4 regions of the Nissabacter archeti genome follow, and region 3 is predicted to be linked to each of the others. Evidence: predicted binding sites of a transcription regulator. Region 3 holds the regulator's gene; each other region holds the start of a gene.
What was found. Region 3 encodes Fur, which represses iron uptake genes when iron is present. Its sites were predicted from a motif close to ATAATAATGAGAACNACTATCAA; they were not measured.
Positions count from the first base shown of each region.

Region 1: the regulator Fur is predicted to act here: its motif matches at 1,676-1,698, upstream of JK232_RS06530 (TonB-dependent siderophore receptor).
Region 2: the regulator Fur is predicted to act here: its motif matches at 1,624-1,646, upstream of JK232_RS03680 (TonB-dependent siderophore receptor).
Region 4: the regulator Fur is predicted to act here: its motif matches at 1,167-1,189, upstream of gpmA (2,3-diphosphoglycerate-dependent phosphoglycerate mutase).

Region 1 covers NZ_JAERKB010000004.1:90,784-94,027, forward strand. The annotation lists gene JK232_RS06520 (nucleotidyltransferase family protein) at 1-392, opposite strand, end outside; gene JK232_RS06525 (MerR family transcriptional regulator) at 540-1,295, opposite strand; gene JK232_RS06530 (TonB-dependent siderophore receptor) at 1,827-3,244, shown strand, end outside.
Region 2 covers NZ_JAERKB010000002.1:198,410-201,653, forward strand. The annotation lists gene JK232_RS03680 (TonB-dependent siderophore receptor) at 1-1,578, opposite strand, end outside; gene JK232_RS03685 (siderophore ABC transporter substrate-binding protein) at 1,935-2,885, shown strand; gene JK232_RS03690 (ABC transporter permease) at 2,892-3,244, shown strand, end outside.
Region 3 covers NZ_JAERKB010000003.1:292,812-296,055, reverse strand. The annotation lists gene fldA (flavodoxin FldA) at 166-693, shown strand; gene fur (ferric iron uptake transcriptional regulator) at 992-1,435, shown strand; gene JK232_RS05795 (beta-N-acetylhexosaminidase) at 1,603-3,244, opposite strand, start outside.
Region 4 covers NZ_JAERKB010000008.1:3,495-6,738, reverse strand. The annotation lists gene galM (galactose-1-epimerase) at 1-495, shown strand, start outside; gene JK232_RS11725 (PsiF family protein) at 651-983, shown strand; gene gpmA (2,3-diphosphoglycerate-dependent phosphoglycerate mutase) at 1,213-1,965, shown strand; gene aroG (3-deoxy-7-phosphoheptulonate synthase AroG) at 2,072-3,124, opposite strand.

The DNA of each region.
Region 1 (3,244 bases), on a different contig from region 3:
CCGTATACCGCCCGTGCACACACCGCGTGCGCCAGTGCCGCATTGACCTGCAGGTAAGTCTCCGGGGCCAGCAACGGCATATCCGCCAGCGCCACCAGCCAACCCGGCCAGGTGGGCGTGGCCGCCACCCCTGCCGCAATTGACTCACCCAGCCCCCCACTTGCGACGCAGTGAAACGGCACCCCGGCGCGGGCGGCAAGTGCCTGTAGCCCGGTATCTTCCGGCCGCAGGATCACCGTCACCGGCAGGCCGCTCTGCTGCGCATGGTGCACACTCTGCCCGAAAACCGTTCCGCCGCCCGGCAGCCGGCCGGATAATTTATGCTGCCCGCCGGATGCGGCGCGATAGCGACGGCTCAGCCCGGCCGCCATCAATAAAATGCCTGCGTTCAACCGTGTTGCTCCCGTTCTGAAAAGGGTCGTGTGTCGAAAGGGTATGACGTCAGTGTAGGGGAAAAAGCCATGCAGGCGCACCATACGGCCGCCTGCCGGTCAGGGGTCAGGGGAAAAGGAAGGCAGAAGGCAAAGCCTGGTTCAGGCTCAGGTGAGGGGGAAAACGCATTCCTGCGTATTGGTGCCGCACAGCATGACCGGGTAATCCTGCTCACGCTTGCGGATAAAGTGTTGTTTCATGTCACGGCTGATGCCTGCGCCGCACCAGACCAGGTGATGCTCATAGTTGCGCGTCGGCACTGCGGGCACATGGGTGACGTTGGGGGAGAGTTCTACCCGGCACCCTTGCCCGGTCAACCTGATCGCTTCCAGCCAGATTTCTGTCTCATCTGTGGTGCTGGCCGTTTCCAGAAAGATCGGCACACTTTTCTGCCGTTCTGATAACGCCATCACCCGCCCGGCATGGTGCAGCACTGCCGTATGGAAGCGGGCCAGCCGGAGCGCCGCGCCGGGGCGGTCATCATGCCTTAACCACAGGTTCAGCGGCCTGAGCAGGCTGTTGACGAACGCTTCGCCGCTGTAATGGGTGCCGAGGGTACGCAGCAGCCGGTTCAGCTCATCGGTGGCGCTGTGGCTCAGTTGGGTCAGCACCTCTTCGGTACGGCACTGCCAGCCGCTGCGGCGATAACGGTGGGGGGCATTGAGTAACCGGTGGATTTCGGCCAGGGTATCGCCCGTATTGGTGAGATCCAGCACATAACGCACACGGGCGAACGTCTGGCTGCTATAGATGCCGCGGCAATTGCCGGTGTGCGGCACCAACCCCGCGCGCCGCCAGCTGCGCAAGGTTGCAGGGAGGATGCCGGTCATCGCGCACAGGGTATCATTGGTATAAAGCGTCATAAATTTCCCATTCAGAAAAACATCACTCTGATAATTTCAGCGAGTGAAGGGATAGCCTGCGCGTTACAGGTGAAAAAAGATACTTTTTTCCTCTAAAGATTTATCACTGACATAACATTTGGCAGGGCAACGGCGGTGATTGCCAAAAGCGGGGGAAACGGACAGGCGGGGAGTTTTTTATTTTCTGCTGAAGCAAAAAAATGGTTTAACACCTTTTATTAAACGTGAGGCGTTGTTCAGCCCGCGCCTTGCCGGGGCAGAATTCACTGACACTTTTCCTTAACTTTAGTTTAACATTGCCGGATTATTCCTTTCCCATCATGCGGATAAACCACGGTTTTCCACAGCAATATCTTGATACATCCTCTTGAATCCAACCAACAATAATGATAATAATTATCATTAGATTTACACTATATGACTTTATCTCATCTCGCGGGCCGGAAAAGGGCAGGCAGATGAGATTTTTGTATGACTCACACGCGTTGCTCTTTCTCTTAACTGCAAAAGATTTTTATAGGGATGATGAATATGTTGTCGGCTTTTAACCTGAAGCGCTCCAGCCTGCTGTGTTCCCTTGCGCTGTTTGTTCCCCTCGCCTCCCTGGCGGAAGATACGGTGGTCGTCACCGCCCAACCGGCCGAAACGGCCGATACCCCCACCCAGGGCTACAGTGCAAAAACCAGCCGGAGTGCCACCAAAACCGACCAGCCCCTGATTACCACCGGCCAGGCGGTGTCTGTGGTCACCCGCCAGCAAATGGATGACCAGAACGCCACCACCGTTAACGCCGCGCTGAACTACACGCCGGGCGTATTCACCAACTTTGCCGGTGGCGCAACCCGTTATGACACCGTTTCGCTGCGTGGTTTCCACGGCGGCGACGTGAACAACACCTTCCTGGATGGCCTGCGCCTGTTAAGCGACGGCAGCAGCTATAACGCCCTGCAGGTTGACCCGTGGTTCCTGGAGCGCATTGATGTGCTGAAAGGCCCCTCCTCCGCACTGTACGGCCAGGGCATTCCCGGCGGCGTGGTGATCGAGAGCACCAAGCGCCCGCAGTTCGCCCCTGAAGGCCATGTGCGCCTCTCCGGCGGTAACTTCAATACCAAAGGCGGCGCGTTTGACTACACCGACGCGATCAACGAACAGTGGGCCTACCGCATCACCGGTATGACCCGCAGCAGTGACACCCAATACGACCACCAGCGCGAAGAGCGTTACGCCATCTCCCCGCAATTGCTGTGGCAGCCGGATGAGAACACCTCCCTGCTGCTGCGCGCGTACCTGCAAAAAGATCCGTCCGGCGGCTACCACTCCGCCGTCCCGGCTGACGGCAGCCTGTATGGTGATCGCCTGAGCCGCGGCTTCTTCGACGGTGAAAGCAGCCACAACGTCTTCAAGCGCTGGGAGCAGATCTACAGCTACGAATTCCAGCACGCGTTCAACGAAACCTGGTCATTCCGCCAGAACGCCAGCTATACCCACTCCAACACCAAACTGGAGCAGGTCTATGGTATTGGCTGGAATGCTGACCGCACGGAGATGAGCCGCTACTACTCCGGTGAAGACTCTTCGCTGGATGCCTTTGCGATTGATAACCAGCTCGAAGCGGATTTCGCCACCGGGATGCTGGAGCATAAAGTGGTGGTGGGCTTTGACTTCCAGCACTTCACCAATGACACCTCGTCTGAGAGCGGCTACGCCACCAACCTTAATCCGTATACCGGCACAACCGGCGGCGACACGCTCTACCAGGACGGCGCCTTCACTACCCCCGGCGTGTTCGGCAGCCACGTTAAACGCAAATACACCCAGACCGGCGGGTATTTGCAGGATGACATGAAGCTCGACAAGTGGCACCTGACCCTGTCCGGCCGCTATGACAACCTGAAGTCCAAGGCCACCACCTATGAAACCGACGTGACCGATGAGCGCAGCGACGATCA
Region 2 (3,244 bases), on a different contig from region 3:
GTCGAGGTCATCATTGCCCAGCAAATAGCAGCTGCCGGACGCGATGCCGATCGGGCAACCGTTGCCGCGCGTAGAGAGCAGATAGCCTTCGCTGGACTGGTAAAGGTTAGGCGCTTTGAAGACCCGCGCAATCCCGGCTTTGAGTTTGAAATCCTCGCCCAGATCCTGTGACACGTTCAGGCTGGGGCTGAAATTGCCGCCGAATTTGCTGTGGTAGTCGAACCGGATCCCTGGGATTATCACGGTGCCGGGGATGGCCTCGATATTGTCTTCAACATAGAGGGCGCTCAGCTCGGCGCTGTTTTTGCTGCTGCGGCCGGACGGATCGCCTGATATGCCGTTGATGGCTACGCCCGCGGCGTTGGTGGCGCTCATCGACGCCGGATCGTCAAGCTCCTCGCGGTTCCACTCCGCGCCGACCGTCAGTGTCTGGTCAACCCACAGATTCAGCGGAATATTCAGCTCACCGCTGGTGCGATAGTTCTCCAGCCGGCTGGTGTCATAGGCGTCACTGTTGATCATCCCTTCTACCCGGCCGGTCGAGCCTTCCTGCATACGGGTATTGTTGGTTTTTTCGTAATACACGCCGAATTTGGACTGGCCCCAGTCCCAGATGCCGTTATGGGTGATGCCGTAGTTCTGGCGGTAGAGCCGGTTAGTTTCGTCCCCATACAGCGTTGACACCAACCCATTTGGGCTGACGTTGCCGTTACTGTATTGGGTGTCCCCGGCATAGATGTTGCCCTGGCGGCTGTAGCCGTAATTGAAATCCACAATCTGCGTCGGTGTGATTTTCCAGGAGAGCAGGGCGTTGATGTCTTTATTGCGTACGCCTTCGTGCCCGGCGGCGTAGGAGCCGTTTTGCGCCGTGTTGATATCAGCCGCATCGGCATCGGTTTTATTCAGGTTGCCGTACAGCCGCATGGTCAGCGCATCTCCCGCCAGCGGGCCGTTCAGGCTGAAGTTGGTGCGTTTGGTGGCACCCTCTTTGTCGTTTTCCGGCTGGTTGGTGTAAAACGACAGGGAGCCGTGCCAGTCATTGGTCGGGCGTTTGGTGATGATGTTCACCACGCCGCCTGCCGCGCCGGAGCCGTAGCGGGCCGCTGCCGGGCCGCGCAGCACTTCAATGCGTTCGACCATTTCCGGCGGCACCCAGTTGCTGTCGCCCCGGGTGTCACGCTCGCCGCGCCAGCTGTAGCGCACGGAGTTGCGCGAAGTCACCGGCACGCCGTCGATCAGGATTAATGTGTTTTCCGGCCCCATGCCGCGGATGTCGATCTGCCGGTTGTTGCCGCGGCTGCCGGTGGCGCTGTTGCCGGTGAGATTCACACCGGGCATTTTGCGGATGATGTCGGAGAGATCGTTCACCGGCGGGGTTTTCTCAATATCTTTGGCGGTAATGATTGAGACGCCGGGCTGCTGTTTCAGCTCCTCGGCCGCCGTGGCCTGCACCGTCATCACTTCGCCATCGTCCCCGGAGAGCGCAGGCGTTGCGCCTGCTGCATAACCACTTCCGCTAATCAGCCCCGCCAGCATCACCGCACAAGGCCGGAGACGGTAAGATTTTGTGGTATTCATTAAGAAAAGCCCCTGTTTTTTATATGAATTTGTAACTAAATGCATATGGTAATGATAATCATTTTTATTTAAATAGCGAATCGTTAACTTTCATAATTTCTTCACAATTTATCCAGTACCCGGCAAACCGGTCAGATACGCTGTTTTTTTGTACGTTATCGGCCATAAGTGATTAATAAAGAAACCTAATTCTGGTGGGCAGTCAGCAAGTGCAGCAGAAAAAAAGGGCTGGGGAGGGGGCTAAAAACCAAACTGTTCATCCTGGCCCTCAATCAGGTATCATCCGGCTCGACAAATAAGAATAGTAATGATTACTATTTGCAATCAGTGGTTACTTAGCGACATCAGGAGATGAAATGCGTTTACGTGCAGCTTTGTTTGCGTCATTGATGACGGCCTCCCTCGCCCTGACCGGGTGCGATGACTCTTCTGCCGGGGCCGACACCGCCCCAACCCTGAAAGTGGATCATGCACAGGGCAGTACGCAGGTGCCGCTGAACCCGAAAAAGGTGATCATCCTTAACCCCGCCACGCTGGACAACGCCGACGCGCTGAAAATCCCGGTGGCCGGGGTGCCGCAAACCAGCACGCATCTGCCGTCCTATCTGGCGAAATACCGCGGCAGTGAGTACCTGAATGCCGGCACGCTGTTCGAGCCGGATTATGAAGCGCTCAGCAACGCCAAACCTGATCTCATCATCGCCGGTGGCCGCGCGCACGATGCCTATGACAAGCTCAGCGAAATCGCCCCCACCGTCGCGCTGGACGTTGACCCGCAACACTTTATGCAGAGCCTGGCGCAGCGCACCGAGCAACTGGCCGCCATCTTCGGCAAACAGGCCGACGCCAAAACCCTGCTGACGAACTTCACCGCCCAGGCAGAAAAAATTAAGCAAAAGTCCGCCCATGCCGGATCGGCGATGATCCTGATGATCAGCGGCGGGAAGATGTCCGCCTACAGCGCCGGGTCACGCTTTGGCTTTATCTTTGATGAGTTGGGTTTCACCCCGGCTGCCACCTTCCCGCAGGCCGGTAAACACGGCAACGTGGTGTCGTCAGAGTTTATCCTCAATGCCAACCCTGACTGGTTGTTTGTGCTGGATCGCGATAACGCGATTGGCCGCGCCGAAGGGCAATCTGCGCAGCAGGTTCTGGATAACCCATTGATTGAGAAGACCAACGCCTGGAAAAACCAGCGGGTGATCTACCTGGATTCTGCCTCCCTGTATATCGCCGGCGGCATCCAGAGCTATACCCAGCTGATGGACAAGGTCAGCGCGGCACTGGACAGTGCGGCCGTGCAGTAACCCACCATGAAGCTCCTTACCTTAACCGGCCTGGCGATGCTGCTGGGCCTGATGGCCTGTAGCCTGTTTATCGGGGCGGGGCAGGTGACGCCGGCAGGGTTCTGGTCTGACCCGGCCATGCGCGACATCTTCCTGCTCAGCCGGGTGCCGCGCACGCTGGCGCTGCTGCTGGCCGGCAGCGCCATGAGCGTGGCCGGGCTGATTATGCAGATGCTGACCCAGAACCGCTTTGTTGAGCCTTCCATCGCCGGGACGACCCAGTCCGCCGGGCTGGGGCTGCTGCTGGTGATGGTGGTCAGCCCCGGCGCGCCGGTGATGGTGAAAATGCTGGTGGCGACCCTGTTTGCGCTGGGCGGCAC
Region 3 (3,244 bases):
TAGAATATTTCACCATTCTGTCTGCCGGTGAGGGTTGCCGGCACCGGCAAGTGCAGGCCGGACGGCGTGATGATGTTCACCCGGCGGTGACTTTGCTATCATCAGCAGCATCAGCGCCTGTCAGTGGCAGGTTTACTTATTAAGAACAAGAGGTTAGAGAAGCATATGGCCGTAGTGGGAATCTTCTTCGGGTCCGATACCGGAAACACGGAAAACATCGCCAAAATGATCCAGAAGCAACTGGGCAACGATGTTGCCGAGGTGCACGACATCGCCAAAAGCAGCAAGGAAGATCTGGAAAAGTTCGACATCCTGCTGCTGGGCATCCCGACCTGGTACTACGGCGAAGCGCAGTGTGACTGGGATGATTTCTTCCCGACGCTGGAAGAGATCGATTTCGAAGGCAAACTGGTGGCCCTGTTTGGCTGCGGTGACCAGGAAGATTACGCCGAGTATTTCTGTGATGCGATGGGCACCGTGCGTGACATCATTGAACCGCGCGGCGCGGTACTGGTCGGCCATTGGCCAACCGAAGGCTACCATTTCGAAGCCTCCAAAGGGCTGGCCGATGACACCCACTTTATCGGCCTGGCCATTGACGAAGACCGTCAGCCGGAACTGACCAACGAACGCGTTGACGCGTGGGTCAAGCAGATTACCCAGGAGCTGAGCCTGGCGGAAATCCTCGGTTAATACCCCCGGCCCCGGCGGTTGATTTTCAACCAAAAGGGCCCTGTTTCCCCTGCCCGGCACCGAAATATTGGCTACAAGTTTGTAACTTTATCCAGTATCGGGGTACACTGGGCCCCGCGTATTTCCTATCCATCAACGTGTTGCAAAAGTAGCCCGCAACCCGCACAACGCAAGCAGGCGGCGTTTTCATTTTGAGCGGCTCAGTTCTATAATGAGACGCAACTAAAACCTTTGCGCCGACCGATGTCATAGGCTGTATGCCTAAACGTGAATAGCATAGTAACAGGACAGAATCCGCATGACTGACAACAACACCGCATTAAAAAAGGCCGGCCTGAAAGTCACGCTTCCGCGACTCAAGATCCTGGAAGTGTTACAAGATCCGACCTGCCACCACGTCAGTGCGGAAGATCTTTATAAGAAGTTGATCGACATGGGCGAAGAGATTGGCCTGGCCACGGTATACCGCGTGCTGAACCAATTTGATGACGCCGGCATTGTCACCCGCCACAATTTTGAAGGCGGTAAGTCAGTGTTCGAACTGACTCAGCAGCACCACCACGATCACCTGATCTGCCTGGATTGCGGAAAAGTGATCGAGTTCAGCGATGAATCCATTGAGATTCGTCAGCGTGAAATTGCCAAGAAACACGGCATTAAGCTGACCAACCATAGCCTCTACCTCTATGGTCATTGTGAAGCGGGCGATTGCCGCGAAAACGAAGGATTGCACGAGAAGTAATCGCTGCCTGGGGCACCCGGTGCCCTTTTGCCGTTGCAGCCGAAAAACCGCATTGATGCGGTTTTTTTTCGCCCTTTTTCCGGCGGCCCCGCCCTGTGGCGATAAAAAAGCCCCGGTTTGCCGGGGCCATAATATTGCGCTGCACTGTCGCGTTATGCGGCGTTACGTCAGAGCCCGACCTGCTCGCTGCGCCCGCTGCGTTTGCCGTCCGGGCTGAGGGTACGCACCCAGACGCCTTTTTCCACGCCCGGTTTGGCCTCTGCCCGGTATGTCTGCCAATTTACGCCGTCCTGTGAATACTGGATGGTGAGGCCCGGCAGTGACACATTGGCGTCAAGCTTACCGTTTACGATGCGTGCGCCGGGTACCGGCAGGCGATAGGCGACGCCGTGACGATCCAGCTTCGCGATCTCGCGCTGCCCCATCAGGTTGGCGAAACGCTGCCAGTCCGCCGCCAGCTTATCGCGGTTAACCCAATGGGTTTTGCCGCCCTGGTACTCCCGCCCGGCTTTGTACGGCAGTTCCCAGTCTGCACGGTGCCAGGCGCGCTCGGCCAGCACCATCAGGCGCGGATAGATACGGTATTCCAGGTCACTGTCGGTGCGGATGGTTTCGCTCCAGGCCTGCCCGGACATGCCGTGCGCGCCCGGCCACGGGGCATCGCCGCGGGCGGTAAAGGCGTTGCCGTCACGGTCAACGGAGGTTTCGGCGTTCTGCGGCAGGTTGTCCGGCGCGAAGCTGAAGATCTTGGCCTCATCGCTGGCGCGCGTGGCCCAGTAGTAGCCCGGCTCACGCGCGCTGACCTCATAGGGTTTGTCAAAGTAGAGGTAATCCGGGTTGGAGAGCGTAATTTCATACCCTTTGGCTGCCCATTCCCCGGCGCTCTGCGCACCGCCCCAGTAGAGGGTGTCCCAGAAATTGACCCCCACCCGCGACGTGGCGAAAGCGCGGGCATCTTTCGCATCTTTCAGGCCATCCTGCCAGGCCTGCATCCGGTCAATGCCGCGCGCCTTGACCAGCTTGCTGACCTCTACGGCAAAATAGCTGGAGAGGTGATCAAACGCCGCCACTTTCCCGGATTTCACCAGCGCCTGACAGACAGTGGATTTTGACCACGGCTGATCCTCTTTACTCAGGTCGATGGCCCCTTTCGCCGGGTCTGCCGGGGCATTCAGGTCCTGATACCCCGGCCCAAGGCGGATGTTTTTCGCCTCATCCCCGCCAAAGTGCCAGGTGGTGAGCGGTTGCCCCGCTTCCTGGTGCATCGCAGCAATTTCGCTTACCACTTTATCCACAAAGCGCAACGACGACGGCAGGCACGGGTTGAGGTAACTGCGGCGATCGTAATACTGCACGGAGGTGGTATTGGAGGTGTCCGTCGGGTCGAGCAACCGGTAAGCCCCCGCCTCTTCAGGTTTACCGGCCTGTTGCAGCCGCTGGTAGCGCGCCTCCATGGAGACAATCGCCGCCCTGGCGTGGGCAGGCATGTCTATCTCCGGGATGACGTTAATCTGCCGTGCCTGCGCATACTTCACAATCTCGATATAGTCCGCCCGGCTGAAATAGCCGCTGCCGTTATTGTCGCTGTAGGGGCCGGAGCCGAGTTGCGGCAACAGGCAACGCGTCTCCGTCAGGTCATGGCAGCGTTTGCTGCCGATCTCTGTCAGCTCCGGCAAACCAGGGATCTCAATGCGCCAGCCTTCATCATCCGTCAGGTGGAACTGGAAAGTGTTGAGCTTATAGGCGGCCATCTCATCCAGCAGCCGCAATACCGCGGCTTTGCTGTGGAAGTTGCGGCCGACGTCCACG
Region 4 (3,244 bases), on a different contig from region 3:
GGCACGGATGTGCGCCGCCACCGGTTGCAGCTCTTTGCTGACCGTTTCCTGCCGGTCGACAGCGAAGGCATCCCGAGTGCCGGCCTGACCGACGTGGACAATACCGGTATGGACTTCCGCCAGCCTAAAACCCTGGCACAGGATTTCCTGAAAGACCGTGACCAGCAGCGGGTGAAAGGGTATGACCACGCCTACCTGCTGCGCCGTTCCAGCGGCGCGCTGGATTGCCCGGCCGCGCACCTCTGGTCGTCGGACGACAAGGTCAGGCTGAGTGTCTTCACCACCGCCCCGGCGTTACAGCTCTACAGCGGTAACTACCTGAGCGGCGTGCCGAACCGCAGCGGCGGCAGCTATGCCGCGTACGCCGGTGTGGCGCTGGAGAGTGAATTCCTGCCTGACAGCCCGGCCCACCCGGAGTGGCCGCAGCCTGATTGCTGGCTCGCCCCCGGCAAAACGTACCGCGCGACCACGGTGTACCAGTTCTTCGCGCAGTAATGCCTGTTCTGACGGGAGCGTTGCTCCCGTTTTTTTTCGTGTCTTTTCAGCAACAAAATGTGAGAACCGGCACACTCCCCGCTGAAATCCCGCCTTGCCCCCGTTCTGCCCTCTACGCTTAAAGCAGTGTCCCTTTTACCGCTCAAGGAGTGTTTATGCGTATTGCGTTCTATGGCTGTGCCTTTGCCCTGCTGTTTGCCGGCAATGCGCTGGCTGCCGGCCACTCGTCCGCCGTGCCCTCTTCGGTGCTGCGCGACCCTGATCAGCAAAAAATGACCGACTGCGAGCAGCAGGCCACCATGCAATCGCTCAAAGGGGAAGACCGGAAAAAATTCATGAGCCAATGCCTGCCTGCGCAGGTCAACCCAGCGAAAGAACTCACCCCGCACCAATTAAAAATGCAGGCCTGTAACCAGGACGCCGACAAGCAGGACATCACCGGCGATGCACGCAAAACCTTTATGAGTCAGTGCCTGTCCAGGCATTGATAACCGCTGAAAATGCCGGGACGCGCCCCTGCCGGCCGCGCCCCACCCCGCGTTTCATTTTCTTTGTGCCCTAAATTTCGTTATGGTGTAGGTCAACAGATTGTCCCCGCCAATGGGTTGGTGGAAAAAGACGCGGGCGACCGCGGCACAATCCGATTGTCGGCGTGATGGTCAGGCAATATAATGATAATTGTTATCATTAAAAATCAGGAAATTAAGGAGTTTAGCTATGGCTGTAACGAAGCTGGTGCTGGTGAGACATGGTGAAAGTGAGTGGAACAAAGAGAACCGCTTCACAGGCTGGAAAGATGTCGATCTTTCTGAAAAAGGCCGCACCGAAGCCAAGCAGGCAGGTCAGTTGCTGAAACAGGAAGGCTTCCATTTTGATTTTGCTTACACCTCGGTACTGAAACGTGCCATCCACACCCTGTGGAACATCCTGGATGAGCTGGACCAGCCGTGGCTGCCGGTGGAGAAATCCTGGAAACTGAACGAGCGCCACTATGGGGCGTTGCAGGGCCTGGATAAAGCAGAAACCGCGCAGAAATATGGCGACGAGCAGGTTAAACAGTGGCGCCGCGGCTTTGCCGTGACCCCGCCGGAACTGACCAAAGATGACGAGCGTTTCCCTGGCCACGACCCGCGCTACGCGAAACTGCGTGCTGATGAACTGCCGACCACCGAAAGCCTGGCGCTGACCATCGATCGCGTTATCCCTTACTGGACTGACGAGATCAAACCGCGCCTCGAAAGCGGTGAGCGTGTGATCATCGCTGCCCACGGTAACTCCCTGCGTGCGCTGGTGAAATACCTGGACAACATGAGCGAAGAGGAAATCCTCGAGCTGAACATCCCGACCGGCGTGCCGCTGGTGTATGAGTTCGACGAAAACTTCAAGCCGATCAAACACTACTACCTGGGCAATGCTGACGAGATCGCAGCGAAAGCCGCCGCCGTGGCCAACCAGGGTAAAGCGAAATAATTTTCTGACGCGAAAGGCATTTTTCTGCCGCAATCATGCAGAAATAAAAGCAGTCACACAGAAACAAAAACGGAGCCTTTCGGCTCCGTTTTTTTATGCCTGCGGTTTAGCCGCGGCGCGCCTGAACGGCGGCAGCCAACTGGCGCAGCACGGCGTCGGTGTCGTCCCAGCCGATGCAGGCATCCGTCACGCTCTGGCCATAGACCAGCGGTTCGCCGCTCTCCAGGCTCTGGTTGCCTTCCACCAGATGGCTCTCAATCATCACGCCCATGATGCTTGCGTCTCCCCCGGCAATCTGCCCGCTGACATCGGTCGCCACGTCCAGCTGCTTTTTGAACTGCTTGCTGCTGTTGGCGTGGCTGAAGTCGATCATGATGCGTGGCGGCAGGCCCGCTTTCTCCAGCCCGGCTTTCACCTCACTGACGTGTGCCGCGCTGTAGTTCGGCTCCTTGCCGCCGCGCAGGATGATGTGGCAGTCGGCATTACCGCTGGTGTTAACGATCGCGGAGTGGCCCCATTTGGTGACCGACAGGAAGCAGTGCGGCGCCCCGGCGGCGTTGATGGCATCAATCGCCACTTTGATCGTGCCGTCAGTACCGTTTTTGAAGCCCACCGGGCAGGAGAGGCCGGACGCCAGCTCGCGGTGCACCTGGGATTCCGTGGTGCGCGCGCCGATGGCCCCCCAGCTCATCAGGTCTGCCAGGTATTGCGGGGTGATCATATCCAGGAACTCACCGGCTGCCGGCAGGCCGGTGTCGTTAATCTCCAGCAACAATTTACGTGCCAGACGCAGGCCGTCATTAATCTGAAAACTGCCGTCCATCTGCGGGTCATTGATCAGCCCTTTCCAGCCCACGGTGGTACGCGGTTTTTCAAAATAGACGCGCATGACGATTTCCAGCGAATCCTTTAACTCTTCACGCAACGCCAGCAAACGGCCGGCATACTCTTTAGCAGCCTCCGGGTCATGGATGGAGCAGGGGCCAATCACCACCAGCAGACGATCGTCATTACCTTTCAGGATCTTATGGATAGCGCTGCGTGCGTGTGACACCGTTTCAGCCGCTTTGTCAGTGGCGGGAAATTTCTCTAACAGGGCAACCGGCGGCAGGAGTTCATTAATTTCTTTAATGCGTAAATCGTCGTTTTGATAATTCATAGCTGATCCATTCGGTATTCAAGAGGTGCGCACGCGGCATATCCGGATAAATTTATCGTCTCTGCCTGCGGCTGTAAACATAATTTAACACCCTCATTTTCCGAATGTCTGATTGATAAC